Regions from separate parts of the Rhizobium sp. EC-SD404 genome, predicted to be linked through region 1. Evidence: predicted binding sites of a transcription regulator. Region 1 holds the regulator's gene; each other region holds the start of a gene.
What was found. The regulator PhoB, encoded in region 1, activates phosphate uptake and scavenging genes when phosphate is short. The targets are predictions, from matches to a motif close to TGTCATNNANCTGTCAT.

Region 1 (7,795 bases):
TTGCGTTGATGACCCTGCCGACGATCATCATCGCTACGCGCGCCGCGTTAAAGGCCGTTCCACCGTCGATCCGTCAGGCGGCACTTGGAGTCGGGGCGTCGCGCCTTCAGGTGGTCACACATCACGTGCTACCCTTGGCAATGCCCGGCATTCTCACGGGAACGATCATCGGCATGGCGCAGGCACTCGGCGAGACCGCCCCCCTGCTGCTTATCGGGATGAACGCTTTCATCACCGCTGCGCCGGATGGCATGTTGAGCCCTTCCACGGCTCTGCCGACGCAAATTTACATCTGGGCCGATAGCCCAGAGCGCGGCTTCACGGCGCGTACATCAGCGGGCATTCTTGTGCTGCTCGGCTTCATGGTCTTCATGAACGGCATCGCGATCTACCTGCGCAAACGTCTCGAAACACGGTGGTAAGTCACATGGTCAATATCATCAGCGAAGCACATGCGACAGCGGGCAACGGGCCAGTCGCCACGGGCGCAATGCACGACGTAAAGGCGCAGGTCGAGCGCAAGCCGGTCAAGATCCACGCTGAGAACGTCAAGGTCTTTTACGATCAGGCACAGGCGATCAAGGATGTGTCGGTCGACATTGGCGAGCGTGAAGTCACCGCATTCATCGGGCCTTCCGGTTGCGGTAAATCAACCTTCCTGCGCTGCCTCAACCGCATGAATGATGTGATCGATGGGTGCCGTGTCGAAGGCACCATTCTGATCGACGGAAACGATATCTATGCAAAGTCGGTCGACCCGGTAATTCTGCGGTCTCGGATCGGCATGGTGTTTCAAAAACCCAATCCGTTTCCGAAGTCCATCTACGACAACGTTGCCTATGGCCCGAAAATCCATGGCCGCACGCGCAACAAGGACGAGCTTGACCGGGTGGTCGAGCAGAGCCTGCGTCGCGCCGGTCTATGGGAAGAAGTCAAGGATCGCCTTCATCAGCCAGGCACTGGCCTTTCGGGCGGGCAACAGCAGCGCCTTTGCATCGCGCGTGCCATCGCTGTCGATCCGGAAGTGATCCTGATGGACGAGCCATGCTCCGCGCTCGACCCGATCGCGACTGCCAGGGTCGAGGAACTCATCGACGAGCTGCGCGAGAACTATACGATCGTCATCGTGACGCACTCGATGCAGCAAGCGGCGCGTGTGTCGCAGCGCACAGCGTTCTTCCATCTCGGTGTTCTCGTCGAGGAGGGGCAAACGCACGACATATTCAGCAACCCACACGACAAGCGCACCCAGGATTACATCACGGGCCGGTTCGGCTGACCAACTGGCACTGGCCACGGAGAGAACTATGAGCGATCCGCATATCGTCTCGTCCTTCGACGAGGAACTGAAATATCTGATGCGCCGGGTCTCGGAGATGGGTGGCATCGCGGAACGCATGGTGGGCGATGCCGTGGCCGCGCTCATCAATTCCGACGCGGGCAACGCTCAACGGATCATTGCCGAGGACATCATTCTCGACGACGCCGAACGCGACATCAACGAGCGTGCCATCATGGTCATCGCGAAGCGCCAGCCGATGGCGCACGATCTGCGCGAAGTCATGGGCTCGATCCGTATCGCGGCTGATCTGGAACGCGTTGGTGACATGGGCAAGAACATCGCCAAGCGCGTCGTCGCCGTTCAAGGCACTGGCCAGCCGAAGCAGTTGGTCAGGGGGCTCGAGCACCTGTCCGAACTGGCACTGACGCAGCTGAAGGAAGTGCTCGATGCATACTCGACGCGCTCGGCTGTGGCGGCAAATCAGGTGCGCCAGCGCGACGATGAAATCGATGCGATGTACACGTCGCTGTTTCGTGAGTTGCTGACCTACATGATGGAAGATCCGCGCAACATCTCGGCCTGCACGCATCTCCTGTTCTGCGCCAAGAACATCGAACGTATCGGCGACCATGCGACGAACATCGCCGAGACGATCTACTACATGGCGACGGGCGACAGGCTGCTCGGCGAACGCCCGCGCGGCGACAAGACTGCGACAGTGATGGCCAACGGCCACTGACGGAGACGACACAGAGATGCTGCCGAGGATCACGGTCGTCGAAGACGAAGAAGCGCTGAGCGTCCTTCTTCGCTACAATCTGGAAGCGGAAGGCTACAAGGTCGACACCGTTCTTCGCGGCGACGAGGCCGAGATCCAGCTCAAGGAGCGCGTTCCCGACCTGCTCATTCTGGACTGGATGCTGCCCGGCGTCTCCGGCATCGAGCTCTGTCGCCGCTTGCGGGCTCGGCCGGAAACCGAACGCCTGCCAATCATCATGCTGACGGCGCGTGCCGAAGAGAGCGAACGCATCCGCGGCCTTGCGACCGGTGCCGACGACTATGTCGTGAAGCCGTTTTCCACGCCGGAACTGATGGCGCGTGTTCGAGCCATGTTGCGGCGTGCCAAGCCCGAAGTCATCTCGTCGATGCTTCAAAGCGGAGACATCACGCTCGATCGCGACACACATCGCGTGCACCGCAAGGGCCGGGAAATCCGGCTCGGACCAACGGAATTCAAACTGCTTGAATTTCTGATGTCATCGCCCGGTCGCGTCTATTCGCGTGCACAGTTGCTCGACGGCGTCTGGGGACATGACATCTATGTCGACGAGCGCACGGTAGACGTGCATGTCGGCCGGCTGCGCAAGGCGATCAATCTCGCCAATATGCGTGACGTCATCCGCACTGTACGGGGCGCCGGCTACGCTTTGGAAGGCTGAGCGCCTTCCGCATCTCACATCGGAAAATGGGACACGAGGCGCGCGATCAGCGCGCCCGGCGCCTTTCGCCCGAGACCTGGAAAGCCAGGCGAGCGTGATATTTGCAGTAGGGCGTGTTGTCGCCTGAATCGTGACCGCAGAAGTGGAAGTCTTCGTGCATCGGGTCTCCGAGCGGCCATTTGCATGTGCGCTCCGTCAGGTCCGTCAGTGCCAACCGCTTGGCGATCGGTACGACGACGTCGCTGACGGGACGCGTCTGCGGCTGCGCTTCCATGGCGACATCTTCACGCACCGCAGCAGCAGCGCCGCCGCGGGAAATCGTCCGCGGTGCAGCAGGACGGGCGTTGAAGTTCGAGGCTGGGCGAGGGGCTGGTGCGGGCCGCTTGGCACGTGGAGCAGGTGTTCCGCCGGATTTTGCGCGCCCCGGCAGGTTCAGCCGATGTACTTTGCCGATGACAGCATTTCGCGTCACGCCACCCAATTGTGCGGCTATCTGGCTCGCGCTCAGGCCATCGGCCCATAACTTCGTAAGTTTTTCGACGCGCTCGTCGGTCCAGTTCATGGCCGCAACTCCAAGTTCGATGCAGGGCGCAGCAGAATCCCTCGGCGCCGGACCGTCGTACAACGGAACCGCGTCGCCTTAATACTGTGTGATGACTAGGTCCGCCGCATGCAGTCTAGTGCTGTTATTTCAACTTAATGGTCGGCAGACTCCGTGACAAGAGTCCCGGGAATCAGGCGATTCGCTTTTTTGAGTTTTCCCCAACTTGGGGGCATTTGAGCGAATTGCTGTGTCGGTCGGACAAGGGGCGTTTTCTTGACAGCGCCAGACGAAATGAAGATAGTGCGTCGGGCCGCCGCAGGGCGGCTTTTCAATTTTCAGGACGCAGTCCTTGAGGTTTGCGACGCGAACCGTCCGAACCTTTGCGGATGCGGCCTTGAGTGGGAGTTTGCGCCAGATGGCACCGGCGTCGCCGCTTTTCGAGACCTACAACCGCGCTCCGCTCCGTTTCGAGCGTGGCGACGGCGTCTGGCTGACGAGCGAAGACGGCAAGCGATATCTGGATTTTGCAGCCGGCATCGCCGTGAATTCGCTCGGACACTCGCACCCCCATCTCGTCGCCGCGCTCAAGGAGCAGGCCGACAAATTGTGGCACCTGTCCAATCTCTATGAGATCCCGGGTCAGGAGCGGCTCGCCCGTCGTCTGACGGACGCCACCTTCGCGGATCGGGCGTTCTTCACGAATTCCGGCGCAGAGGCGCTGGAATGCGCCATCAAGACTGCGCGCCGCTATCATCATTCCCGCGGGCAGAGCGAGCGGTTCCGGATCGTCACCTTCGAGGGGGCCTTCCACGGACGTACGCTGGCGACGATCGCAGCCGGCGGCCAGCCGAAATATCTCGAAGGCTTTGGTCCCAAGGTCGAAGGGTTCGACCAGGTGCCATTCGATGATTGGGCGGCTCTCGAGGCGGCTGTCACGGAAGACACCGCAGCGATCCTCATCGAACCCGTGCAAGGCGAGGGCGGCGTCAGGCCGGTTTCCGACGAGCGGCTGCGCCAGTTGCGGGAGCTGTGCGACGAGACCGGCACGCTTCTGATCTTCGACGAAGTGCAGTCAGGGGTCGGCCGCACGGGCAAGCTCTTCGCGCATGAATGGTCGGGAATTTCGCCGGACATCATGGCCGTCGCCAAAGGCATCGGCGGAGGGTTCCCGCTCGGCGTCTGTCTGGCAACGTCCGAAGCGGCAGCGGGTATGGTGCCAGGAACCCACGGCACGACTTATGGAGGCAATCCGCTCGCCATGGCGGTCGGCAACGCCGTTCTCGACGTCATTCTGGCGGATGGCTTCTTGGACCACGTGCGCGACCTGTCGTTGGTCGCAAAGCAGGGCCTCGAGGCGATCAAGGACCGCTATCCCGATGTGGTCGCCGAAATCCGTGGGCGCGGATTGATGCTCGGGCTGAAGACCGTCGTGCCGAACACGGAGATGGTCGCGGGTCTTCGCGCACATCAGATGCTGTCGGTACCGGCGGGCGACAACGTGGTTCGCCTTCTCCCTCCTCTGACCATCACGGCCGAGGAAATGCGCGAAGGACTGTCGCGCATCGACATGGTCGCTTCCGAACTTTCTTCATCCAAACAGGCAATTTCCGCCTGAAAGCAGGCCGGGGCACGGGGATCATCGCCATGGGCGCCAACGGCACGCCACGCCATTTCATCGATCTGTCGACCACCACGGCGGACGATCTTCGCGGCATCATCGACAATGCGCGCACCACCAAGGATGCCTTGAAGTCGGGCCGGGGCGATAAGCCCTTGGCTGGCAAAGTGCTTGCCATGATCTTCGAGAAGCCGTCGACGCGGACCCGCGTGTCCTTCGATGTCGGCATGCGCCAGCTTGGCGGGGAAACGCTGTTTCTCTCCGGCACGGAGATGCAGCTCGGGCGCGCCGAGACGATCGCCGATACGGCCAAGGTGCTGTCGCGCTATGTCGACATCATCATGATCCGCACGACGGAACACAATCGCCTACTGGAACTGGCCGAACACGCGACCGTGCCCGTGATCAACGCGTTGACGGACGACACCCACCCCTGCCAGATCATGGCCGACATCCTGACCTTCGAGGAGCATCGGGGCCCTATCAAGGGCAAGACGATCGCATGGTCGGGCGACGGCAACAACGTGCTGCATTCGCTGATCGAGGCGTCGGCCCGTTTCGGCTTCACGATGAATGTGGCCGTGCCGGAAGGCTCCGAGCCGGAGGCACGCTATGTCGATTGGGCCCGCGCCAATGGCGGCGTTGTCAATGTGACGAACGATCCGATGGATGCGGTGCGCGGCGCCGATTGCGTGGTAACCGACACCTGGTTCTCCATGGGCCAGGAACATCGTGCGCGCGGCCACAACGTGTTCCATCCTTATCAGGTGAACGAGGCGCTGATGGCCGAAGCCAACCCGGAAGCGCTCTTCATGCATTGCCTGCCGGCACATCGAGGCGAGGAAGTGACCGACGGCGTCATCGATGGTGTCCAGTCGGTGGTGTTCGACGAGGCGGAGAACCGGCTGCACGCGCAGAAGGCGATCATCGCCTGGTGCATGGGCGTTTGAGTACCTAAATATCCGGCAAATAGTTCAGCCGAGCGCTTGTTGCCGGCACTTGTTCCCCGGAGAAACCCGATGAATGACCAAAGCCCCAGATTGGGCGAGTTTGACTATGCCGGCGACGATCACGTCCTGCCCTTCCAGGTGGAGGCGCTCGATGCGCGCGGCCGTGCCGTTCAACTCGGCCCGATGCTCGACAAGATCATGGCACGGCACGATTATCCCGAGCCAGTCGCCCGCCTGCTCGCCGAGGCGATCACGCTGACGGTGCTGATCGGCACGTCGCTGAAATTCGATGGCAAATTCATGGTGCAGACGCAAGGTGACGGGCCCGTCGATCTGCTGGTGGCAGACTTCACGACGCCCGATGCCGTGCGCGCCTATGCGCGTTTCAACGAGCAGGCGCTCGCCGAAGCTGTCGCCGCAAACCGGCTCGAGCCGCATGAGCTGCTCGGCAAGGGCATCCTGGCGTTCACGATCGACCAGGGCGAATACATGCAGCGCTACCAGGGTATCGTCGAACTCGATGGCGCGACCCTGGAGGAGATTGCAGGCGCATATTTCCGGCAGTCGGAGCAGATACCGACGAAAGTTCGGCTTTCGGTGGCGCAGCTTTATGACCGTGATCAAGACGGGCAGCCGAGGCACCAGTGGCGGGCCGGTGGCGTCATCGTGCAGTTCCTGCCCGATGCACCGGAGCGCATGCGCCAAGGGGACCTTCCGGGCGGTGATGCGCCGGACGATTTCGAGTCGACAGGCATCGATCACGACGATGCCTGGGTCGAAGCCGTAGCCATGGTGGAAAGCATCGACGCCGACGAGCTCACCGATCCGCTTGTCGGGTCGGAGCGTCTTCTGTTCCGGCTGTTCCATGAGCGCGGGGTGCGGGTTTTCGAACCGGCGCCTGTCCTCGACCGGTGCACGTGTTCGCGCGACAAGATCAAGTCGGTGCTCGACAATTTCACCAGCGATGAAATCGCCGATAGCACCGAGGATGGCGTGATCGCCGTTACCTGCGAGTTCTGCTCGACCGAGTATCGGTTCGAACCCGAGGAACTCGGTGAAAGCGGTGCGGAAAGCGAAAGCCGCATTCACTAGCAATCTTGAGCCGCTTCATGCGGCTCAATTCGTTCGCCACGAGCTCTCGCGGCTTCGAGCACCGAACACATGACAAAACTTTAATTTGCCTTGTCTTCATCCGTTCGGCATCTAGCTTGAACAGATATGAAAGCCGTGCGCCGGGGACGTCGGTCGGATGGCGGTTCTCGCGGGACAAAAAGGCCAAAGTGCCGAGCCCGCGACTATCCCAGACGATGATTGTGACGGAGCACGCTTATGCTGATCTCTCCCCATGACGAGTCCGTGTTGACCGATGGCGTCAACGATGCCGCGTCCGGCTCGACGATGCGGCGTACCGGTCGTTTCATGCTCCAGTTCGCGCTGATGCTGGCGATCCTTGTCGGATCCTACGTGGTCATGACGATGGTCATCGCGGCGCGTCCAGAGCGGGTGCCGAGCCCGATCACGCCGACGATCTATGCGGTGGCGGCACAGGACGTCGTGATTGAAGACCATCGGCCCGATATCCTTGCCTATGGCGACGTCGTCGCGCAGCGCACGGTCGATCTGCGCGCCCAGGTGACGGGCGAGATCATCGAAGTGAACCCGCAGTTGCGAGCCGGCCAGCGGATCGAGCAGGGCGATTTTCTCGCCCGTATCGACCCCTTCGCCTATGAAGGACAGCTGACCGAGGCACGCGCGAGCCTGGCGCAGGCGCAGGCGGTCCTGAGCGAGATCGATGCGCGCATTGCCGCCGAGCGCGATCAGCAGGAGAGCGCAGAACTGCAGCTTGAGATCGCTGAAAGCGATCTGCTTCGTGCGCAATCGCTTTCCGACCGTGGGGCCGGCACGCAGCAGCAACTGGATGAACGCCGCCTCGTCGTCTCGCAGCGCAATCAAGCCGTCAGC
Region 2 (7,795 bases), 850 kb from region 1:
AGATGATGATGCGGTTTGCCGTAGCGGCAGCTGAGATGGATTGCGAGGCGCAATGACCGCATCGGCTTTTGCCCTGGATGAGGAGACGCCGGGACGGGTCCGTTTGGACAAGCTCGGCGTCTTGATTTTTGCCGGCATCGTTTTGGTGCTGTTCTTCGCGCCGTTCGTGACGTTTGCTGCGAACCGGATCGTTCTCGGTGAAGGTCTTGGTATGGCTCAGGCGCTCCCCGGGCCCTGGGCCTATGCGCTCTGGGTTGCGTCGGTCGCCATTTCCGTCATCGCCGTCGTCCGTTGCCCGGTATGGCTGCGGCTGCTTGCCAGTTGCGCAGGCATCGCTTTGCTGGCGGTCTGCGTCGGCATGGCGGCATCGGGGCTGGTGGAAGAGGGCGACACGGTCGCGCGGGTCTCGCCGGCGTCCGGTTTCTGGCTCCTGTTCGCATTGTTCGGCTTGCTCGCCATGGATGCGCTGGCCCGGTTGAAGCTCGCACCGATCAAACGCATCTTGCTGGTCGGTCTCGCGGCCGCGGCTTTGGCAGTCTGCCTTGCCAGCGGCCTGTGGGACGATCTGTCGGTCATGCGCGAGTATCAGAACCGCGCCGCAAGCTTCGGTCGGGAAGCGGAGCGCCACTTGTTCCTGGCTCTCGGATCGCTCGGGGTCGCCGCGCTCGTTGGCATTCCGCTCGGAATTGTCTGCCATGAGGTGAAAGCTGTGCGTGGCCCGGTGCTGGGCGTGCTCAACATCTTGCAGACGGTGCCTTCGATCGCCCTTTTCGGGCTTCTGATCGCGCCTCTGTCCTGGTTGGCAGACACGGTGCCGGTGCTGCGCGAAATCGGAATCAGCGGCATCGGGGCGGCGCCTGCCTTTATCGCGCTATTCTTTTATTCGCTGCTCCCTGTGGTGGCGAACACGGTGGTTGGCCTGGCCGGCGTGTCGACTGCTGTGACGGAGGCGGCGGCCGGCATGGGCATGACGGAGCGGCAGCGGCTCTTTCGGATCAAGCTGCCGCTCGCCTTTCCGGTGATCCTGACCGGTATCCGCATCGTGCTCGTCCAGAATATCGGGCTCGCGACGATCGCGGCGCTGATCGGCGGCGGCGGATTCGGCGTGTTCGTATTCCAGGGCGTCGGGCAGACGGCGATGGATCTCGTTTTGCTCGGTGCGCTGCCGACGGTGGGGCTCGCTCTCGCGGCGGCCGTGCTGCTCGACGCCATCATCGACATGGTCCGGCCTGCCGGGCTCAAGGAGACCGCTCGATGATCGAGATCGAAAACGTAACCAAGCGCTATGGCGACAATACCGTCGTCGACGACGTGAGCCTCAAGGTTGGGAAGGGGCAGGTCGCCGTCATCGTCGGCACGTCCGGCTCAGGCAAGACCACGCTCCTGCGCATGGTGAACCGGCTGGTCGAGCCGAGCGAAGGGCGTATCCTGATCAATGGCCACGATACGCGCGAAATGCCGGCCTACCAGCTGCGGCGGAAGATCGGCTATGCGATCCAGGGCCACGGGCTCTTCCCGCACCGGACGGTGGCGGAAAACATCGCGACGGTGCCATATCTCGCCGGCTGGGACCGTGCCCGCATCGATGCGCGGGTCGATGAATTGTTGAGCCTCTTCCAACTGGAGCCGCAGCAATATCGCGACCGCCATCCCATTCAGCTGTCGGGAGGCGAACAGCAGCGCGTCGGTGTCGCCCGTGCATTGGCTGCCGAACCCGACGTCTTGTTGATGGACGAACCCTTCGGCGCACTCGACCCGATCATTCGTGCGAAAGCGCAGGACGATTTGCTCGATATCCAACGCAAGACGGGCGTCACGGTGCTCCTCGTCACCCACGACATGGACGAGGCCATGCGGCTCGGCGACCGGATCGCCGTGATGGCTGACGGGAAGGTCGTCCAGTATGCCGACCCGGCGACGCTGCTGGTGAAGCCTGCGACCGATTTCGTCGACAACCTGGTTGGTACGGCGGATCGGCCGTTCCGGCTTCTCTCGCTGCGCAAGGTCGACGACGTGATGGAACCGGGAGGAGCCGAAGGCGAGCCCGTCCAGCCGTCCACGTCGCTGCGCGAGGCCTATGCGAACATGCTGTGGCAGGGCAGGGAGGCATTGCCTGTCGTCGATGCATCGGGTGCCGCGATGGGTCAGGTCCGCCTTGCTGCGATTTCCCGTCTGGCAGCGCGTCCGGCATGAGGCTTACGGTTGCCATGGTGGCGCGGTTCGTCGCGCTGATCCTGTTGCTCGCCTTCCTGTTTGCGCCGTCGCTTTTCGAGCCGCTGCTGCGGCCGCTGGCTGGCGCGCGCGCGCCGGCCATCTACAATCAGGGCAGCCTGCTTTCGCTAACCCTCAGCCATATCGGTATCACGATCGCCGCGACGCTGGCCGCCACGGTGCTTTCCGTCGCGCTTGCGGTCGTCGTGACCCGCGATTTCGGCCGGGAGTTCCTGCCCCTTTCTCGCTCGATCGCCAACATCGGTCAAACATTTCCGCCCGTCGCCGTGCTCGCCCTCGCAGTGCCGATCGTCGGCTTCGGGACCAGGCCGACGCTGATCGCGCTTTTCCTCTATGCGCTCCTGCCGGTCTTCGAGAACGCTCTGACGGGATTGACGACGCTGCCTTCGAGCGTGCGGGAAGCGGCGCGGGGCATGGGCATGACCGGCTGGCAGCGGTTGATGCGCGTCGAACTCCCGCTGGCCTTTCCAGTCATCCTCGCCGGCGTGCGGCTTGCCTTCGTGATTTCGCTCGGAACGGCGACGATCGGCTCCACTGTCGCCGCACCCACCCTGGGCGAAGTGATCATCGCCGGCCTGCTTTCGAGCAACACGGCCTTCGTGCTGCAGGGAGGGTTGATCGTCGCCATCATCGCCGTTCTGTCCTATGACGCCATGAGCGCACTGGAACGAATGGCCGCTCGCAGGCTTGGACGTCCAGCGACTGCCACCTGAACCCGGAAGTTTTTGATGCCGCTTGATCCGACCTACCGCGCCGCACCGCGCCACCAGGCTCTTGGCCAGGACTTCTTCGACCCGGTCGAAGCTGCCGATTTTCCGTCCACGACACTGCGATACCGGAACCGCGACGCCGCTGCCGACGTAGGATTGACGGCTCTGACCGACGCAGAATGGGTGAATCATTTCGGGCGTTTCGAGCCGCTTCCGGACAATCTGCCGGAGCCGCTGGCGCTGCGCTATCACGGCCACCAGTTCCGCCAGTACAATTCCGATCTCGGTGATGGTCGCGGGTTTCTCTTTGCGCAACTTCTGGACCGGGACGATCGTCTGCTCGACCTCGGCACGAAGGGATCCGGCCAGACGCCATGGTCGCGCCAGGGCGATGGCCGCCTGACATTGAAGGGCGGTGTGCGCGAGGTCCTCGCGACGACGATGCTGGAAGCGCTCGGCGTCAACACCTCACGCTCGTTCAGTCTCATCGAAACCGGCGAAGAGTTGATGCGGGGTGACGAGCCATCGCCCACGCGCTCATCGGTTCTGGTGCGGCTCAGCCATTCCCACATCCGCATCGGGACTTTCCAGCGCTTCGCCTATCTGGAACAGCCCGACCGCATCGAGGCGCTGCTGCATCATGCGGTTCGCAACTACATGCCCGACTGCGCCCGCGCCGACACGAAAGCCACAGCGATCGCGTTCCTGGACAGGGTCTGTCGAAACGTGGCGCGCACCGGGGCACAGTGGATGGCTGCCGGCTTCGTGCACGGCGTGCTGAATACCGACAACATCAACATCACGGGCGAAAGCTTCGACTACGGCCCGTGGCGGTTCCTGCCAATCCTCGACCCATCCTTTACCGCCGCCTATTTCGACCAGACGGGGCTTTATGCCTTCGGGCGGCAGCCGGAGACGCTTTTCTGGAACCTTGCGCGGCTGGCGGAATGCCTGCTGGCGCTCGCTCCGTTGGAAGACATCGAGCCGGTCGTGCGCGCATTCCCGGATCATTATCGCGCAGCCTTCGACCGGCAGATCGTTGCACGTCTCGGCCTCGAACCACTCGATGCCGCAACTGACCGGGAACTTGCGGAAGGTTTTTGGAAGTTCCTCGCCGCCAGTGCCATGCCGTTCGAACAGGCTTTCTTCGACTGGTTCGGCGGCGTTCCGGATCGCGCTGGTCGAAGCCCTGTCGCGGCCGAATATGCGCGCGAGAACTTCGCCGAAGTCCGCGCGCTCATCGATCGCTACCAAACCCGCGCCGATATCGATCTCGCGCATCCGTCACTGGCCGCGATCACTCCGGTCACCATGCTGATCGACGACGTCGAGCGGATCTGGTCCGGGATTGATTCCGACGACGATTGGAGCGCTTTCCACGAGGCGCTCGGCCAGATGGTTGATCTGCGCGATGCCTACAGGCTGACGGGACTGGCTCGCTAGCCGTCTCGGCAAGCACCGATTGTGAGTGACGTCGTTTTCCGTCCTTCCTTTCGTCAAGCTGTCATGCTTATCGGTCATAGGCTCGGCTTTCGTGTCATCGAAGACCAATTCGGAGACTGATTCACCATGCGCTATGCGCTTTATTTCACGCCGCCGATGAGCGACGCGTTGCAGCGAACCGCGTCGCGCTGGCTCGGCCGGAACGCGTTTTCGGGTGCATCGCTCAGCCAGCCCAACGGCTTGGGTCTCGCTCTCGATGAAATCATAGCGATCACGGCGGCGCCGCGCCGATATGGCTTTCACGCGACCATCAAAGCGCCGTTTGCTCTGGCGGACGGCCTGACGAAAGCCGATCTCCTGTCCGAGATCATGCATTTTTGCGGTGAACTGGAGCCCTTCGATCTGCCGCCGCTCCACATCGAACGACTCGGCCCGTTCTTCGCCCTGACGCCAAGCGCTCCATCGCCGGCCCTCCAGAACTTTGCCGACGCGGTCGTTCGCCGCTTCGACCGGTACCATGCTCCGCTGAGCGAGGCTGATCGGGCGCGGCGCAATGTCGATCGTTTGACGGAACGGCAAGTGGCGTATCTGGACAGGTTCGGCTACCCCTATGTCTTCGAGGAATTCCGCTTTCACATGACGCTGACGGGGCCCGTCGATGCCGGTGACGCAGACCGGATCGAGGCGGCTTTGCACCAGGTATTTGCGCCTTTACTGGACAAGCCTGTCACCGTCAGCAATCTGGCGCTGTTCGTGGAACCGGAAAAGGGGGCCAACTTTTCGGTGGATTCACTGCATCCACTCGGATCCTTCAGAGCCGCAAAACGGGCGGCCGCACAATGACGCTTCACGACAAGAATTTGCAGGTACGGATGAGCACGGTGAACGAGACGATCCTGAAGAATGCGATGCTGGTACTGGCCGATCGGGTGGTCGAGGGCCATCTCGTCATCCGCGACGGGGTGATCGCGGAGATCGGCGAGGGGTCGACGTCGGCTCCTGGCGACGATCTCAAGGGCGATTACCTGATGCCGGGCCTCGTCGAACTTCACACCGATCACCTCGAGGGCCACTACGGCCCACGGCCGGGGGTGCGCTGGAATGCGATCGCGGCGGTTCAGGCGCATGACGCGCAGATAGCCGCATCCGGCATCACCACCGTCTTCGATTGCCTGCGCATGGGATCAGATGAGGATGGCGGCTTCAAGCCCGGCGAGATGCGCAGCCTTGCCGATGCGATCGAGCAGGCGCAGCGCGAAGATCGGCTGCGGTCGGATCACTTTCTGCATCTGCGATGCGAGGTTTCGGCGGCGGATGTCCTCGATGCCTTCGAAAAGTTCCGCAGCGACGATCGTGTGCGACTGGCATCGCTGATGGATCATGCCCCCGGCCAGCGGCAGTTCCAGACGATGGATCAGTATACGCTCTACTACAAGACGAAGCGCGGGCTGACCGACGAGCAGTTCGAGGTCTTCGTCGCCAAGCGGCAGGAGCAGTCGGCCCGCTATTCCGCCCCGCATCGTCGCGCAATCGCCGAGCACTGCCGCGGCGCCGGCGTGACGCTGGCCAGCCACGACGACGCGACGCTCGACCATGTCGACGAGGCGATTGCCGATGGCGTCGGCCTTGCCGAATTCCCGACATCGAAGGAAGCCGCTCGCGCGTCGCACGAAGCCGGCATGAGCGTGCTGATGGGTGCGCCGAACGTGGTGCGCGGTGGATCGCATTCCGGCAACATCGCCGCAAGGGATCTCGCCGAAGCCGGCATTCTCGATGTTCTGTCCTCCGACTACGTGCCGTCGAGCCTGCTGCAGGCGGTCTTCAAGCTCGCCGATGATGTGGACGCGATTTCTCTGCCGCAAGCGGTCGCACTGGTCACATCCACGCCGGCGCGGACCGTCGGGATGGACGATCGCGGCGTCGTCGCGGTCGGCAAGCGGGCCGATCTGCTGCGCGTGCGCAATCTCGATCAGTTGCCGATCGTCCGGACCGTGTGGCGTCAGGGACGCCGCGTCATCTGATGGCGGAACGGTCGCTGGGAGATCCTGCGGGAACCTTGATCGTCGTGCTCGGTCCGAGCGGGTCGGGCAAGGATACGATCATCGATTTCGCGCGTGAAACGCTTCGCGGACGAAGCGATGTCTTGTTCGTGCGCCGGGTGGTGACCCGCGACGCTGCCGTTCAGGCTGAAGATCACGACACGCTTGACGAGGCCGCGTTCCTGGCAGCCGAACAGGCGGGCGCCTTCGCCTTCACCTGGAGGGCCCATGGCCTGAGTTACGGCTTGCCGAGCTCGATGGACGGCCATCTTGCCTCAGGCGGCATCGCGATCGCCAACGGATCGCGTGCGACTTTGCCCGATCTGCGGCGACGCTATCCGACGCTCGTGCCGGTGACACTGGCGGTCGCTCCGGATGTTTTGGCTGCACGCATCGCTGCTCGTGGGCGAGAAAGCCAGGCTGAGATCGCGGCGCGGCTTCAGCGCGCGGAGCGGTTCGCGCTCGACACGCCGGACCTGACGATCATCGACAACAATGGCGCCCCGGAAATTGCCGGCCGCGCTTTCGTGCGTCTCATAGAGCAGGTGTCGGCGAGAAACCCCGCTATCGCTTGACGAGCGCGCTCAGGATGTCGGCCGGGCTGACGACGCCGACGATACCGCCATTCTCCACCACGGCCAGCGAACTTGGATAATGGTTGGCAAGCGTTTCCAGCATTTCCCTGACAGGCGTGCGGCGTTTGACCGATCCGCCGACGGTTTCCTTCGCGCCTGCCTGTCCGGGCCGCATCACGTCTTCCGCGCACAGCACGCCAAGCGGATTGAGGTGGGCGACGAACTCGGCGACATAGTCGTTCGCCGGACGTAGCACGATCTCTTCCGGCCGCCCGGCCTGGATGATGCGGCCGCCTTCCATGATCGCAATCTTGTCGCCGATCTTCACCGCCTCTTCGAGGTCGTGGCTGACGAAGAGGATCGTGCACTTCATGCGTTGCTGCAGTTCGATCAGTTCATCCTGCAGCTTCGTGCGGATGAGCGGATCGAGCGCGGAGAAGGGCTCGTCCATCAGAAGGATCGGTGCGCCCGTCGCAAAGGCGCGGGCGAGGCCGACGCGCTGCTGCATGCCACCGGAAAGCTCATGGACCTTGCGGTCAGCCCAATCGGTGAGACCGACCGTATCGAGCTGCGATGCGACACGCTCCTTGCGCTCGTTTGCGGGTACACCCGAAAGCTCCAGGCCGAAGCCCACATTCTCGGCGACCGTCCGCCAAGGCAAGAGGCCGAACTGCTGGAACACCATGGATACGCGCTCGGTGCGCAGTTGCCGGAGAGTCTTGCGGTCCGCCTTGGCCACATCGACCATGCCCTTGCCGGTCTCGACCTTGACCGAACCGCGGGCAACCTTGTTGAG
Region 3 (7,795 bases), 3.6 Mb from region 1:
TCATCCAGTGGGCGGCGAGGCGCAGCCCGCGGGTCAATTCCGCAGCGCTTCGGCTTGCAATCGGCAACATCCACCGGCCGGGCGCTTTGACGCCGTCGGTCGTCCTGTCGCTTGGGCTTGGTCTGGCGCTGCTCGTGACCCTGGCGCTGATCGACGGCAATCTGCGGCGCGAACTTGCCGGCAATCTGCCTGAGCGGGCGCCGAATTTCTTTTTCGTCGACATCCAGTCGAGCGAGATCGACCAGTTCAGGGAGATCGTCTCCGCCGCCGCGCCGGAAGGCGACGTCGACGCGGTCCCGATGCTGCGTGGACGGATCGTCGGAATCAATGGCGAGGTGCCGAACCCCGAAGATTACGCCGAGGGTCGCTGGGTTCTTCGCGGCGATCGCGGCATCACATACGCGCCTACGCTTCCTGCCGGCACGACGCTGACGGAAGGAGAATGGTGGGGCGAAGATTATGACGGTCCCCCGCTCGTCTCGTTTTCGGCCGAAGAGGCAGGCGAACTCGGACTTGGGATCGGCGACGCGATCACCGTCAACGTGCTCGGCCGCGAAGTGACAGCCGAGATCGCCAATCTGCGCGAGATCGAGTGGGAGTCGCTGTCGATCAACTTCATCATGGTCTTTTCGCCCAACACGTTTGCCGGAGCACCGCATGCCTGGCTGGCGACGCTGACCGATCCGAGCCTCGACGCGCCTGCGGAAGGGCAGATCCTGCGCGAAGTGACGAACGCGTTGCCGACTGTCACGAGCGTGCGGGTCAAGGACGCGATCGACGTGGTCGATCGTCTGGTGGAGCAGTTGGCCGTCGCGATCCGCGCTGCCGCGGCCGTGGCGCTCATTGCGTCGATCCTGGTGCTTTCGGGTGCGCTTGCTGCCGGAAACCGGGCACGGACGCACGATGCTGTGGTGCTGAAGACGCTTGGTGCGACGCGCAGCACGCTGATCCGCGCGTTTTCCTACGAGTATCTGATCCTCGGACTGGCAACGGCGATCTTCGCGCTTTTCGCCGGCGGGGTGGCCGCTTGGTACATCGTCTCGCGCATCATGACGCTGCCGTCGAGCTTCCTGCCGGACGTGGCGATATCGACGCTCGTGATCGCGATCGTGGTGACTGTCGGGATAGGGCTTGCCGGCACATGGCGGGTTCTCGGCCAAAAAGCGGCGCCGATCCTCCGCAATCTTTAACGTTCGACACACTGCGCGACTATTGGGCGCAGGAGGTTAGCGTTGCTGTCGCGGAAATCGGGGCCAGGCCCGGGGCCGGGGGTCTTGCTCTTGTCTCTGGGAAACCTCATATTATCCACAGGCATGCTGGAGCCCCGCAGCGGCGCCTGGGTTGGTCGATGACACGACCCGACACCGTTTCACTTCCGGGGCTTTGAAAGAGGAAACTATGGCTGACCTTCGTAACTACCAGACCCGCGCGGCCCCGGCCGGGACGCAGGCCGGTGCTGCGATCGACCAGGGCCTGCGCAGCTACATGCTGCGCGTCTACAATCTGATGGCTCTTGGACTGGCGATCACGGGTGTAGCTGCCTATGCGACATTCGCACTGGCACAGAGCAATCCCGCGTTCGCGCAACTCATGTACGCCAGCCCGTTGCGCTGGGTCGTGATGCTGGCCCCGCTGGCACTCGTCTTCTTCCTGAGCTTCCGCATTCAGAACATGAGCGTCGGTGCGGCGCAGACGACGTTCTGGATCTATTCGGCCGTCATGGGCCTGTCGCTTTCGTCGATCTTCCTGGTCTTCACGGGCCAGAGCATCGTGCAGACGTTCTTCATCACCGCCGCCTCGTTCGGCGCGCTGTCGCTTTACGGCTACACGACGAAGCGTGATCTGTCGGGCATGGGTTCGTTCCTGTTCATGGGCTTGATCGGTCTGGTCATCGCCATGGTCGTGAACATCTTCCTTGCCTCGAGCGCTCTGCAGTTCGCGATCTCGGCAATTGGCGTCCTGATCTTCGCAGGCCTGACGGCTTACGATACGCAGGAAATCAAGACGATGTACTATGAAGGCGACACAAGCGATGCCGCCGGCCGCAAGGCCATCATGGGCGCGCTTCGCCTGTATCTCGACTTCATCAACATGTTCATGTTCCTGCTGCAGTTCATGGGCAACCGCGAATAAGCAGAACACGGATAGATGGTTTGAAAGGGCGGCCTTCGGGTCGCCCTTTTTCGTTGAAGTATCGCCGTCGTGAGCGCTGGCATCGGCCCCGAAGCTGCGCTATCTGGCGAGCGACACCGCACTCAATGGTCCTTGCCCCATGTCCTTCTCGATCCGTCCCGCCACGCCCGCCGATCTCGATGCGATCACCGCGATCTATCGCGAGAATGTGGAGAACGGCACCGCGACCTATGAACTCGAGGCACCGGATCAGGCTGAGATGCAGCGCCGATTCTCGACGATCACGGGCAAGGGATATCCTTATCTCGCGGCAGAGAGCGCCGAGGGCGTTCTGATCGGCTACGCCTATGCGTCCGCTTTCAGGGATCGGCCGGCCTATTCCTGGCTTGTGGAGGATTCCATCTATCTCGCGCCCGAGGCCCGCGGCCAGGGCCTGGGGAAGGCGTTGCTGGAGGACTTGCTTATTCGGACAGAGACGCTCGGATTCCGGCAGATGGTTGCGGTGATCGGTGGCGCCCACCCGGCATCGGTCGGAGTCCACCGTTCATGTGGCTTCGACATGATCGGCACGATGCCGGGCACCGGTTTCAAATTCGGCCGCTGGCTCGACACCGTGATCATGCAAAAGGCGCTGGGCGAGGGCAAGGAAACGCCGGCGGAACTGACGCGCTATCCAGGAACGCTCGCGAACGGCATCGCCGGCCGCTAGCTTCTCACTCCACCCTATGGATCAGCCGCGGACGAGCTTGGGTTTCTTGTCCAGCACGCGCAGCACGGTTTCCAACTCATGTCCCCTTTTGAGGATCGTACCGTTTGCTGCCACCACGCTGAATGCGCCTTGGCGACGGGCATTGCGCGGGCATTTCTCGATTCTGTAAAGCGGCACCTCGCTGGTGCGCCGGAATGCGGAGAAAACGGCCTTGTCGCGCAGGTGGTCGAGCGCGTAGTCCCGCCACTCGCCTGCAGCGACCATGCGGCCGTACAGTCTCAGGATCGTATCGAGTTCGCGTCGATGGAACGTGACGGGAAGAGGATCGGTACCGCTCTTGTAGTCCGTCATATGGACGATAGTTGCGCCCTGATCTGGGACGTGATCCGTCATCGGGTCTCCTGGGATTTCCGACCTTGGCCATGACAAGCGTGTGACAGTTTGCCAGCGCATTGCCAAAATGCAAGGAAAAGAAAGCGTTAACAGGCCGATCACGAAAGGCGACGGACAGCCGCACCAAGTGAACCAAAACGGGGTTTTGAGCAGCTTTTGGCCGCAATTGAGCCGCAACGCCGCCCGATTTGGAGACGAGATTGTCATCGTTGCCTCAGACGGCTCGGTCCGGTGACTTTCGAATTCAAAGCCCCCCAGCCCCTCGAAACCGCTGGGCCGAGCCAACTCTCCGAAGCAATTTTCGAAAAGGTCGCTACGGCGGCCTTTTTTTATGGCTGGCGCCTAGTCGGACCGGCAATCATTTGGTTGTCGCCTAGGATTTGATGAGCGCAGCCCCGATAATGGCTCCCGGCGCGCGGTCGTCGACCATCCTCTGCAGCAGGATCGCGCCGTTTCGATTGTCCCAATCGTCGATCATCATATCCGGAAGCGTGATACGCTCGGCGTCCCCCTTCCATACTCCCACGATCTGAACTTCGCGCACGCTGTTCACATAGGTGTAGCTTGCGCCGTCATTCTCACCGGCTTCGATCGGTACGATGTTCTCGCGGTCGAATACGACCAGCATCACATGGGCCTTTCCCTCGCCTTCGCCGACATCGATGACGAGTGTGTCGTCGTCGTGGGCGACGTCGACATCGACGACGAGGCCACGGCCGTCTCGCTCCATGGCCGAGAGGGTGGTGTCGATATGGCCGCGTGAGGCGCCATTGACGTGGTCACGGCCATTGAGGACGGCCTGGGGGGTGTAGACGCTCTTGCGTTCGAAGGTCGTCGCATAGGCCTTCTGGCGGGCCGTGTTCTCGGGTGAGGCGAGCGTGTCCTTCCAGCCGAGATAGTTCCAGTAGTCGACGTGGTAGGCGAGTGCGATCACGTTGCCCTCAGCCGCCAGATCCGCAAGCACGGCGTCGGCCGGTGGGCAGGAGGAGCACCCCTGGCTGGTGAACAGCTCGACGACGCCCTCGGGTTTCTCTTGGGCCTGTGCGAGCGACTCGGGAAACGACGCTTGGCCCAAGGCGAGGGACGCCAGGACCAATGCGCGCGCAATTTCTGATCTGACCATCATCAACTTGACCATTCTGGCGCACGCCATGGCGCATGTCGCCCGGTTCTGAAGCGTCCGGGCTTCCCAATGCGCTCTCCAATCCAGAAAAACGCTACAGGCCGTGCGGATCAAGAAAAAGTCACGTTCGAGTGACGCGCGCGCCCCGAATTCTGCATCCGGGGCGCACTTTGATGTCGAAGCTTGAGGCCGCATCAAACGGCCTCAAGAGATATCAGGCAGCCAGGTCGCGCAGAACGGTCTGCAGAATGCCGCCATTTTCCATGTAAGTGACCTCATCGAGCGTCTCGACGCGGCTGATGATCGTGACGTCCTTGACCGTTCCATCGCCATAGGTGATGCGGGCGGTCTTGGTCTCACGGGGCTTCAGCTTGGTCAGGCCTTCGATGGTCACAGTTTCGTCACCACGCAGGTTGAGGCTTGCCCAGCTCGTGCCCTCTTCGAGAACGAACGGGATCACGCCCATGCCCACGAGGTTGGCGCGGTGGATGCGTTCGAAGCTCTGCGCGATTACGGCGCGTACGCCGAGAAGCACAGTGCCCTTTGCAGCCCAGTCGCGCGACGAGCCGTTGCCGTATTCGGCGCCGGCGAAGATGACGAGCGGAACGCCCTCTTCTTTGTAACGCATGGCGGCGTCGAAGATCGACATCTCTTCCTTCGACGGGTAGTGGATCGTGTATCCACCTTCCTTGCCGTTCGGGCCCATCATGTGGTTGCGCAGACGGATGTTGGCGAAGGTGCCGCGCATCATGATCTCGTGGTTGCCACGACGCGTGCCGTACTGGTTGAAGTCGGCAGCACCGACGCCACGCTCCATGAGGTAGGCACCCGCAGGAGATGCCGCCTTGATCGAACCGGCCGGCGAGATGTGGTCGGTCGTGATCTTGTCGCCGAGCAGGCCGATGACGCGCGCGCCGACGATATCGGTCGTGCCGCCTGCGCCCTTGCCCATTCCAACGAAGTAAGGCGGGTTCTGCACGTAGGTCGATGAATCGTCCCAGGTGTAGGTGTCGCCAGCCGGAACCTGGACGTTCTGCCAGTTCTCGTCGCCACGGAATACGTCGGCATACTTGCTCTCGTAAACGTCGCGCGTGACGTATTTCAGGATGAATTCCTGAATTTCCTTCGAGGTCGGCCAGATGTCGCGCAGATAGACCGGCTGACCGTCGGAGCCTTCGCCGATCGGCTCGGTGGTCAGGTCCTTCTTCACCGTACCGGCAAGTGCGTAGGCAACGACCAGCGGCGGCGAGGCGAGGTAGTTCGCCTGGACGTCCGGAGAGATGCGGCCTTCGAAGTTGCGGTTGCCCGACAGGACGCCAGCGGCGATGAGGCCTTTTTCGTTGATCGTCTTCGACACCGGAGCCGGCAGCGGGCCGGAATTGCCGATGCAGGTCGTGCAGCCGAAGCCGACGAGGTTGAAGCCGAGAGCGTCGAGGTCCTTCTGGAGACCGGCCTTTTCGAGGTAACCGGCAACGACTTGGCTTCCGGGAGCGAGCGAGGTCTTCACCCATGGCTTGGTCTTCAGACCGAGCGCGACGGCCTTGCGTGCGAGGAGGCCGGCACCGATCAGAACCGAGGGGTTCGACGTGTTGGTGCAGGACGTGATGGCGGCAATGGCGACATCGCCGTGGCCGAGATCGTAGTCCTCGCCTTCGACGGCATAGCGCACGTCGATCTGGCCGGGCTTCTTGTACTCTTCTGCAAGCGACGTTTCGAAGCCGGATGCGATGCCTTCCAGCGGGATGCGGCCTTCAGGACGCTTCGGGCCGGCCATGGAGGGCACGACGGTGCCGAGGTCGAGTTCGAGCGTGTCGGTGAAGACCGGATCGGCCGAACCGGCCTCGCGCCACATGCCCTGCGCCTTGGAATAGGCTTCGACGAGCGCGATGCGATCACGGTCGCGGCCCGAAACGGTGAGGTAGTTGATCGTTTCGGAATCGACCGGGAAGAAGCCGCAGGTCGCGCCGTATTCCGGGCCCATGTTGCCGATGGTCGCGCGGTCGGCGAGCGTCATGTTGTCGAGGCCGGGGCCGAAGAATTCGACGAACTTGGCGACGACGCCCTTCTTGCGCAGCATCTGGACGACGGTGAGCACGAGGTCGGTGGCGGTGACGCCTTCCTTGAGCGCGCCCGTGACCTTGAAGCCGATGACTTCCGGCAGGAGCATGGAGATCGGCTGGCCGAGCATGGCAGCTTCGGCTTCGATGCCGCCGACGCCCCAACCGAGAACGCCGAGACCATTGATCATGGTCGTGTGGCTGTCGGTGCCGACGCAGGTGTCCGGATAAGCGACGGTTTCGCCGTCCTCATCCTTCGTCCAGACGGTCTGGCCGAGATATTCGAGGTTCACCTGGTGGCAGATGCCGGTGCCGGGCGGAACGACGCGGAAGTTCTGGAAGGCCTGCTGGCCCCATTTCAGGAAGCGGTAGCGCTCGCCGTTGCGCTCGTATTCCTTCTCAACGTTGTTCGCGAAGGCCTGCGGCGTGCCGAATTCGTCGACGATGACCGAGTGGTCGATGACGAGGTCGACGGGAACGAGCGGGTTGATCTTCTGCGGGTCGCCACCGAGCGATGCCATGGCGTCGCGCATGGCTGCGAGGTCGACGACGGCGGGAACGCCGGTGAAGTCCTGCATGAGCACGCGGGCCGGGCGGTATGCGATCTCGCTGCCGCCGGTGCCCTTGTCGTCGAGCCATTTGCTGACATTGAGGATGTCGTTCTTGGTGACCGAACGGCCATCTTCATTACGCAGAAGATTTTCGAGAACGACCTTCATCGAGAAAGGCAGGCGCGAAACGCCTTCGAGGCCGTTGGCCTCGGCCTTGGTGAGATCGAAATAGACATAGTCTTTGTCGCCCACCTTGAGAGTGGAGCGGCAATTGAAGCTGTCGAGCGATTTGGACAAGTGAAACCCCGTCTTCGTCTGATCAGCCGAAGCTGCCGGGCGAACGCCTATGCGCTTGATCCCGTGAGGGATGCGCGAGGATGCGGGTACGGTCATTTCCGCTGTCCGCCCGTGATCGTGAATGCCTTTTTGGCAGATCATGTTCGGCGCATGGATGGTGATCACGCCGACCGCTGGCGTGGTTGCAGGCCTTATAGATAATTTCTATGAAGGGTGCCAGTGCATCGGGGCAAAATGCGAAGGTTTTCGCAGCGTCGCTGCAAGCTGCCCTCACGGGCAATTTCGCCCAGGGGAAACGCATGCGGCTGATCGCCGACAGACTGACGGCAAGCCGGGGAAGCGAACCGATCTTCGCCGACCTGTCGCTGACGGTCGAGACGGGCGAAGCACTGATCGTCACGGGTCCGAACGGTATCGGCAAGTCCACGCTTCTGCGGGTCATCGCGGGATTGCTCAAGGCCGATTCGGGAACCGTGACGCTGGATGGCGGCCCTGAGGAAGCGGAGACGCTTGCCGAGGCCTGCCATTACCT
Region 4 (7,795 bases), 1.8 Mb from region 1:
ATCGAGGCCGTGCGTGGCGACCTTGGCGAAGGCCAGCCGATGGATCGTCTGATTTGCGGCGACGTGGGCTTCGGCAAGACGGAGGTCGCGCTGCGCGCAGCCTTCGTCGCGGCGATGAATGGCATCCAGGTGGCGCTGGTCGTGCCGACGACGCTGCTCGCGCGCCAGCACTACAAGACCTTCGCCGAGCGCTTCCGTGGCCTGCCGATCCGGGTTGCCCAGGCATCCCGCCTCGTTGGTGCGAAGGAACTCGCGCTGACCAAGGGCGAGATCGCCAGCGGCAAGTGCGACATCGTCATAGGCACGCACGCTCTACTCGGCTCGTCGATCAAATTCGCCAATCTCGGCCTGCTGATCATCGACGAGGAACAGCATTTCGGCGTCAAGCATAAGGAACGGCTGAAAGAGCTGAAGTCGGACGTGCACGTGCTGACGCTATCGGCAACTCCGATCCCACGCACGCTGCAGCTGGCCATGACGGGTGTACGCGAGCTGTCGCTGATCACCACGCCCCCGGTCGACCGGCTCGCGGTGCGCACCTTCATCTCGCCCTTCGATGCGTTGACGATCCGCGAGACCTTGCTGCGTGAGCATTATCGCGGCGGCCAGAGCTTCTATGTCTGCCCGCGCATCGCCGATCTGGAAGACGTGTCGGCCTTCCTCCAGTCGGAAGTGCCGGAGCTGAAGGTCGCGACCGCACACGGCCAGATGCCGGCCGGTCAGCTCGACGACATCATGAACGCCTTCTATGACGGCCAGTACGATGTGCTGCTGTCGACGACGATCGTCGAATCCGGTCTCGATGTGCCGCGCGCCAACACCCTGATCGTCCACCGTGCGGACATGTTTGGCCTTGCCCAGCTTTACCAGCTGCGCGGCCGCGTCGGCCGGTCGAAGGTGCGTGCCTTCGCGCTCTTCACGCTGCCGGCGAACCGCCTCATCGCGCCCATGGCCGAGCGGCGCCTCAAGGTGCTGCAGTCCCTGGACGAACTCGGCGCCGGCTTCCAGCTCGCCAGCCACGACCTCGATCTGCGCGGCGCGGGCAATCTGCTCGGCGAAGAGCAGTCCGGTCACATCAAGGAGGTCGGCTTCGAGCTCTACCAGCAGATGCTGGAGGAGGCCGTGGCCGAATTGAAGGGCGAGGACGAGGTCCGCGATACCGGCTGGTCGCCGCAGATCACCGTCGGCACCCCGGTCATGATTCCGGAAGACTACGTGCCGGACCTGCATCTGCGTCTCGGCCTTTACCGGCGTCTCGGCGAGGTCACCGATCTCGGCGAGATCGACGATTTCGGTGCGGAACTCATCGACCGCTTCGGGCCTATGCCGAAGGAAGTGCAGCACCTCCTCAAGATCGTCTACATCAAGGCGCTCTGCCGCACGGCCAATGTCGAGAAGCTGGATGCGGGACCGAAGGGCGTCGTCGTGCAGTTCCGCGACAAGCAGTTCCCGAACCCGGCCGGCCTCGTCCAGCATATCGCGAAGCTCGGCAACCAGGCGAAGATTCGCCCCGACCAGAGCGTCGTCTTCATCCGCGAACTGCCGACCCCGGAAAAGCGCCTGGGCGGCGCCGCGGTGATCATGAACACGCTCGCGGATATCGTGAAGGCGGCTTGATCGGGTTTGCTCTCCCCCGCGGAGGGGAGAGCAAATCTCTCGGCTACAATGTGATCCGATACCGGGCGAACCCGTTCTCGCCGGCCCCGGCCTCCTCGATCATCACGCCTTCGACATCGGCGATCACGTCGGCGGCTGCGGGGCCCGTGTCGAAGACAACGGTGGTGTCAGGCATTGGGCTGAAGCGCCAATTGCCGTCCGCCGCCGGATCGATCTCGCCCTGCTCGATGATGTAGCGCACGATGATATCGCGGTTGGTGTCCGGACCGACGAAGATGATCTTGTCGGAGGTGATGCCCGGAAAGCTGCCACCGCCGCCGGCGCGGTAGTTGTTGGTGGCGACCGCGAAGCGTTGGGCCGGATCGACCGGCGCGCCTTCGAAGGCGAGGTTCTTGATCCGGTTGGCGCTCTCGTTGACGAGCACGCCCTCTGAATCGTAGCGGGATGGTTGCGACAGGTCGATCTCGTAGGTGACGCCGTCGATCACGTCGAAATTGTAGGATGGGAAGTCCGGATTGATGAGTGCGGCATCCGAGGCGCCGGGCTCGACCTGGTTGAAGATCCCTGCCGAGCGCTCCAGCCATTCCTTGAGATCGGCACCGGTGATGGCGACCGCATGGATGGTATTCGGGTAGAGATAGAGATCGGCGACGTTGCGGATGGCGATCTCGCCGACCGGCACGTCGGTATAGTAGTCCGGCCCGCCACGCCCACCGGCCTTGAACGGTGCGGCTGCGGAGAGAACCGGAAGATCGGCGTAATCGGGATCGCGCGAGAGGATGTCGGCGATGTACCAGGTTTGCGCCTGGCTTACGATCTGCACCGATGGATCATCGGCAACGAGCGCGAAATAGGAATGAAGCCGGGCTGCCGTGCGACCGACGGGCGTGCGGACATAAGCGATGGTCGCCTCGTGCTCCGCTTCGACGGAGGCGAGCACCTCGGCGTCGCTCTCGACCAGCGGCGTGACGGTCGCCTCGACACGCTCGAAGATCGGCCGTGCCTCCGAGGTGTGCGTGACGACCCGCCAGCTGTCGCCGTCGCGCTCAAGCATCAGGTCGATGAGGCCGAGGTGGGAACCCCAGAAGCCCGGCATAACGCCCGGCTTGCCGGCAATCGTACCGTTGGCGTTGTCGACGCCGGCCACGCCTTCGAATTCCTCGCCCGGAAAGACGCGGTGCAGATGGCCGGTGACGATCGCATCGATGCCTTCGACGGCGGCAAGCGGGATCGCAGCATTTTCCATGCCTGCGCTATGGGCTTCCTCGCCGATGCCCGAATGGGCGAGAGCGATGACGATATCGCAGCCTTCTTCGTGCATTTGCGGCACGAAGGCACGCGCGGCTTCCACCATGTCGCGCGCCGCGGCATTGCCGGTGAGGTGGGCGGCGTCCCAGGTCATGATCTGTGGCGGCACGAAACCGATGATGCCGATGCGGATGGGATGGGTTTCCCCGGCGCCGTCGGTCAGCTCTCGGTCCAAAATGACATAGGGTTGGATATAAAGCTCGTCCTGCAATGGATTGCCGGCAAGCGTGCCGCGCGTGACATTTGAGCAGACGAAGGGAAATTCCGCGCCATCGAGCGCCTTGAACAGAAAGTCGAGGCCGTAGTTGAATTCGTGATTGCCGAGCGTCGACGCATCGAAGCCGAGCACGTTCATCGCCTTTATGACCGGATGGACGTCGCCTTCGTTCATGCCGCGCTCGTAGGCGATGTAGTCGCCCATCGGATTGCCCTGCAGGAAATCGCCATTGTCAAGCAGGATCGCGTTCGTTGCTTCCGCCCGGATCGAATTGACGATCGCGGCCGTACGGGCGAGGCCCATCGTGTCGTTTTCGCGGTCGGCGTAATAGTCGTAGGGGTAGACATGCACGTGCAGGTCGCTCGTGCCCATGATCCGCAGATGCGCCTGGTTTGCCTGCGCCCGTGCGGAGAAAGGATGCAGCATGACGACGGCAGAGAGCGCCGCCGATCCGGCCAGCAGAGTGCGACGGGTGAGGGTGAAGGGCTTCGGTCGGATGATCACGGGTGCGGTTCCTCTCGGTCTTCGGTTCGGATTTGGCCTGATCCCCAGCATGCCGGCAATCGAGCATCAGCCTGTGACGCATTGATGACGACGAGGCGGATCGGCATGAAAGCTGGCCTGAAATGGCTGGCCAAGCGGCATGCGCGTGCTAGAAAGCCTTTCAGAACCTGACCATGGGAGACCGGCGATGTCACTTCTTTCCAAGCTGTTCGGCCTTGGCGGCGAGAAGGCCGCACCAAAGCCTGCGGCAGCCGCTCCCATCGAGCATCAGGGCTGTGAGATCGTCGCGCAGCCGATGAGCGAAGGCGGTCAGTGGCGCGTTGCCGGCATCATCGCGAAGATCGTGGACGGCCAGCGCATCGAGCGCCATTTCATCCGCGCCGATCTCTGCATGACGGAAGAGGAGGCCGTTGAGGTCTCGCAGCGCAAGGGTCGCCAGATCATCGAGCAGAACCCGCGGCTCTTCGCCGATCCGAGCGAGACCGGTCCGGTCTGATCGCCCTTCGCTCGTAGAAACCGTCTCAATGAATATCGAGCATGTCCTTGGGCGTGACGTGCTGATTGGCGCTCCAGTCGGTTGAGCGCTCGATCATGCGATGGATCACCGGCTTGCCCGGGCCCTTGTGCATGGCGCGGATGGCTTCCGCGATAACGGCATCGGCCTCCGTCGTGCGCTGATGGTAGCGCTGATATTCCGTCCATGTCGGCAGGTGATAGGTCTCCTGCCAGAGTTCGGGATCCTCGAGATCGCGCATCAAGGTCCAGTGGCGCGCGCCGTTGCGGAACCGCAGGCGCCGGCGTTCCGCCATGGACTTCAGGAATTCCGGCATGTCGTCATTGCCGATCCGATACTCGACCATGATGACGATCGGGCCGCTCTGCGGCTTGATGTCGAGGGCGAGATGCGGCTCCTTCCACCGGTTCAGCGGATCGAGTTTCAGCCGCGGCGGGGCCGGCAGCGGCAGGACGAGGCCGATCGCAGCACCCGCCACCATGAGAACCGATGCTGCAAGAAGCGCGTTCGAAGCGCCATAGCTTTCCGTGACCAGGCCCCAGATCCAGGACCCGAGCGCCATGCCCGTGAAGGTCGCCATCTGGTAGAGCGACAGCAGCCGCCCGACGACCCAGCGCGGCGTCGACAGCTGCACGGTCGTGTTGAAGAGCGAAAGCGTCAGCACCCAGCAGGCGCCGCCAAGCGTCATCGCGACCATGGTCAGCGGTGCGGAGCGGCTGAACGAAGCGATGAAGGCGCACGCGGCGAAGCCGAGGAAGCCCGTGCGGATCAGCGTTTCACCGGCAAAGCGCGCCCGCAGCGCCGAATTGGAAAGCGCAACAGCCACCGCCCCGAGCCCGAACGCGCCGAGCAGCAGGCCGAAGAGCTGCGGGCCGCCAGCCAGGATGTCGCGTGCAATCAGCGGCATCAGCGCCATCACGGCGCTTGCCGAAATGCCGAACATGGCGCTGCGCAGCATGACGATCTCGATCTTCGGCGACATGACCAGATAGCGAAGGCCCGTCATGACGGCACTGCCGAGGCTCTCGCGCGGCAGCGTGCTCGCCGGAAGCGACGGTTTCCAACGCACCAGCACGAAGATCAGCACGAGATAGCTCGCGGCATTGATGGCGAAGGCGGCAGCAGCCCCCGCCGCAGCGACGATCGCGCCGCCGATCGCTGGGCCGACGCTGCGCGACAGATTGAAGCCCATCGAGTTCAGCGTCACCGCCTGGGGGAGATCGTCCCGGCCCACCATGTCGCCGACGGATGCCTGCCAGGAGGGATTGTTCAGCGCCATGCCGGAGCCGATCAGGAAAGTCAGGCCGAGCAGCGTCCATGGGGTCAGCGCTTCGTACCATGCGGCAATCGCAAGCACGGTCGCGACGACCAGCATGAAGCATTGCGCAAAAAGCATCACCTTGCGCCGGTCGTAGCTGTCGGCAATTGCGCCCGAGATCAGCGCGAGAAAAGCGATCGGCAGCGCATTCGAGGCTTGGACCAGCGCCACCATGTCGGCGGAAGCCGCAAGCTGCGTCATTAGCCACGCGGCGCCCACCGTCTGGATAAGCATGCCGAAATTCGATGCCATGGCGCCGAGCCAGATCGCGCGGAATGTCGGATGCCTGAGCGGTGCGAGCGCGGCAAACGTCGCAGGCTTGGAAACGTCTTCCTTCATGATCGGCTTTCGGTGAGGCGGCTTGCAGGCGCGTGAGGAACAATGCGGGGGAGGAAGAGACTAGACCCGAGTCTGCGCTTCCGGAACCCCAGTTTGCTCAAAGACCGGCAGTCAGAAATGTTCCGCATCGATGCCGATATTCGGCCTGTCGATGACGTCGCGAAGCGCGAAGGATGAGTTGATGCGCACGACATGGGGCAGGGCCGACAGCCAGTCGCGATGCAGCCTCTCGTAATCCTCGAGGCTCTTGACCACGACCCGCAGCACATAATCGTACTCGCCCGACATCAGGTAGCAGGACAGCACGTTCGAGCAGAGCTTCACGGCCTTCTCGAACTCGGCGAGCGTGCGCGCGAATTGGCCGGACAGCGAGATATGGACGATCGCCGTCATGCCGTAGCCCAGCGCCTTGTCCGACAGTCGGGCGTGGTAACCGCGGATGACGCCTGATTTTTCGAGCAGGTCAAGTCGGCGGGAAGAGGCTGATGGCGACAGCCCCACGGCCTCGGCGAGATTGGCATTCGAGATGCGGCCTTCTTCCTGCAACCGCTTAAGCATCGCACGATCGATAGCATCGAATTCCATTAGACGTGGATTCCCCGAACGAAAGACCGATGCGTGCAAGAATATTCGAATTTTGCCGTTTGGCAAACGAACTTCGCAAGGACATTGCGGGCATCCGATGTTGAAATTCGTCATCATCGCCCGCCATCCCGCCGCGGGCCGCCATGGAGGATCGCAATGCGTGTCGGTTGCCCGAAAGAAATCAAGAATCACGAATACCGCGTCGGCCTGACGCCGGGCGCCGTGCGCGAATACATCGCCCATGGCCATGAAGTGATCGTCGAAACGGGTGCGGGCGCCGGCATCGGTGCCGACGACGGGGCTTACCAGGCAGCCGGCGCCAAGATCGTGGCGACCGCTGCGGAAATCTTCCAGCGCGCTGACATGGTGGTGAAGGTCAAGGAGCCGCAGCCGTCCGAGTGGGCGCAACTGCGCGAAGGCCAGTTGCTTTACACCTATCTGCACCTCGCTCCGGATCCTGAGCAGACCAAGGGTCTCGTCGAATCCGGCGTAACGGCCGTCGCCTATGAAACCGTGACCGACGACCATGGCGGCCTGCCGCTTCTCGCCCCGATGTCGGAAGTCGCCGGGCGCCTTGCCATCCAGGCCGGAGCGACGGCGCTGCAGAAGGCCAATGGCGGCCGCGGCATCCTGCTTGGCGGCGTTCCAGGCGTTCTTCCCGCACGTGTCTCCGTCATCGGTGGCGGTGTCGTCGGTCTGAACGCGGCCAAGATGGCTGTCGGCCTCGGCGCCGAGGTGACGATTCTCGATCGTTCTCTGCCGCGCCTGCGCCAGCTCGACGACATCTTCAACGGTCGCGTGCGCACGCGCTTCTCCACGATCGAGGCGCTGGAAGAAGAAGTCTTCACGGCCGATCTGGTCATCGGTGCCGTTCTGATTCCCGGTGCAGCGGCGCCGAAGCTCGTCACCCGCGAAATGCTGTCGGGCATGAAGCGTGGCGCGGTCATCGTCGATGTCGCGATTGACCAGGGCGGCTGCTTCGAGACCAGCCATGCGACGACGCATTCCGACCCGACCTACGAGGTCGACGGCATCGTGCATTACTGCGTGGCCAACATGCCGGGCGCCGTCCCGATCACATCGGCTCACGCGCTGAACAACGCGACCATGCAGCACGGCCTGAAACTTGCCGATCGAGGCTTGAAGGCGATTGCCGAAGACCGGCATCTGCGCGCAGGCCTCAATGTCCATGCAGGCCGCATCACCAACCGCGCCGTTGCCGATGCGCTCGGCTACGAAGCCGTGGAGCCGCAGGCCATCCTCAAGGTCGCTTGAACCGGAAGGACGCACGCGCTCGGCCGTTGGCCGGGCGCTGCCATCTCAGTCGAGTGCCGCGAGCCGCAGGTGATCGGCGTCGGTCATCGGGTGGATGAAGGTTTCCGTCTGGCCGATG

Region 2: GC125_RS15600 (DUF1045 domain-containing protein) is a predicted target of PhoB. The motif match lies at 4,434-4,450, and genes of this name have one in related genera.
Region 3: GC125_RS02675 (DUF2794 domain-containing protein) is a predicted target of PhoB. The motif match lies at 3,265-3,281, and genes of this name have one in related genera.
Region 4: GC125_RS10785 (bifunctional 2',3'-cyclic-nucleotide 2'-phosphodiesterase/3'-nucleotidase) is a predicted target of PhoB. The motif match lies at 3,720-3,736, and genes of this name have one in related genera.

Annotation. Positions count from the first base shown of each region.
Region 1 covers NZ_LR701459.1:3,922,443-3,930,237, reverse strand. The annotation lists gene pstA (phosphate ABC transporter permease PstA) at 1-422, shown strand, start outside; gene pstB (phosphate ABC transporter ATP-binding protein PstB) at 491-1,279, shown strand; gene phoU (phosphate signaling complex protein PhoU) at 1,308-2,021, shown strand; gene phoB (phosphate regulon transcriptional regulator PhoB) at 2,038-2,721, shown strand; gene GC125_RS19720 (GcrA family cell cycle regulator) at 2,768-3,283, opposite strand; gene GC125_RS19715 (aspartate aminotransferase family protein) at 3,681-4,880, shown strand; gene argF (ornithine carbamoyltransferase) at 4,910-5,833, shown strand; gene GC125_RS19705 (Hsp33 family molecular chaperone) at 5,903-6,925, shown strand; gene GC125_RS19700 (efflux RND transporter periplasmic adaptor subunit) at 7,163-7,795, shown strand, end outside.
Region 2 covers NZ_LR701459.1:3,068,698-3,076,492, reverse strand. The annotation lists gene GC125_RS15620 (ABC transporter permease) at 53-1,258, shown strand; gene GC125_RS15615 (ABC transporter ATP-binding protein) at 1,255-2,193, shown strand; gene GC125_RS15610 (ABC transporter permease) at 2,190-2,945, shown strand; gene GC125_RS15605 (protein adenylyltransferase SelO family protein) at 2,961-4,385, shown strand; gene GC125_RS15600 (DUF1045 domain-containing protein) at 4,512-5,228, shown strand; gene GC125_RS15595 (alpha-D-ribose 1-methylphosphonate 5-triphosphate diphosphatase) at 5,225-6,406, shown strand; gene phnN (phosphonate metabolism protein/1,5-bisphosphokinase (PRPP-forming) PhnN) at 6,406-6,999, shown strand; gene choV (choline ABC transporter ATP-binding protein) at 6,989-7,795, opposite strand, start outside.
Region 3 covers NZ_LR701459.1:335,090-342,884, forward strand. The annotation lists gene GC125_RS02660 (ABC transporter permease) at 1-1,190, shown strand, start outside; gene GC125_RS02665 (Bax inhibitor-1/YccA family protein) at 1,399-2,133, shown strand; gene GC125_RS02670 (GNAT family N-acetyltransferase) at 2,273-2,842, shown strand; gene GC125_RS02675 (DUF2794 domain-containing protein) at 2,864-3,235, opposite strand; gene GC125_RS02680 (DUF1223 domain-containing protein) at 3,609-4,361, opposite strand; gene acnA (aconitate hydratase AcnA) at 4,573-7,263, opposite strand; gene ccmA (heme ABC exporter ATP-binding protein CcmA) at 7,563-7,795, shown strand, end outside.
Region 4 covers NZ_LR701459.1:2,085,607-2,093,401, forward strand. The annotation lists gene mfd (transcription-repair coupling factor) at 1-1,617, shown strand, start outside; gene GC125_RS10785 (bifunctional 2',3'-cyclic-nucleotide 2'-phosphodiesterase/3'-nucleotidase) at 1,661-3,646, opposite strand; gene GC125_RS10790 (HlyU family transcriptional regulator) at 3,834-4,142, shown strand; gene GC125_RS10795 (MFS transporter) at 4,168-5,817, opposite strand; gene GC125_RS10800 (Lrp/AsnC family transcriptional regulator) at 5,929-6,402, opposite strand; gene ald (alanine dehydrogenase) at 6,559-7,677, shown strand; gene GC125_RS10810 (GNAT family N-acetyltransferase) at 7,723-7,795, opposite strand, start outside.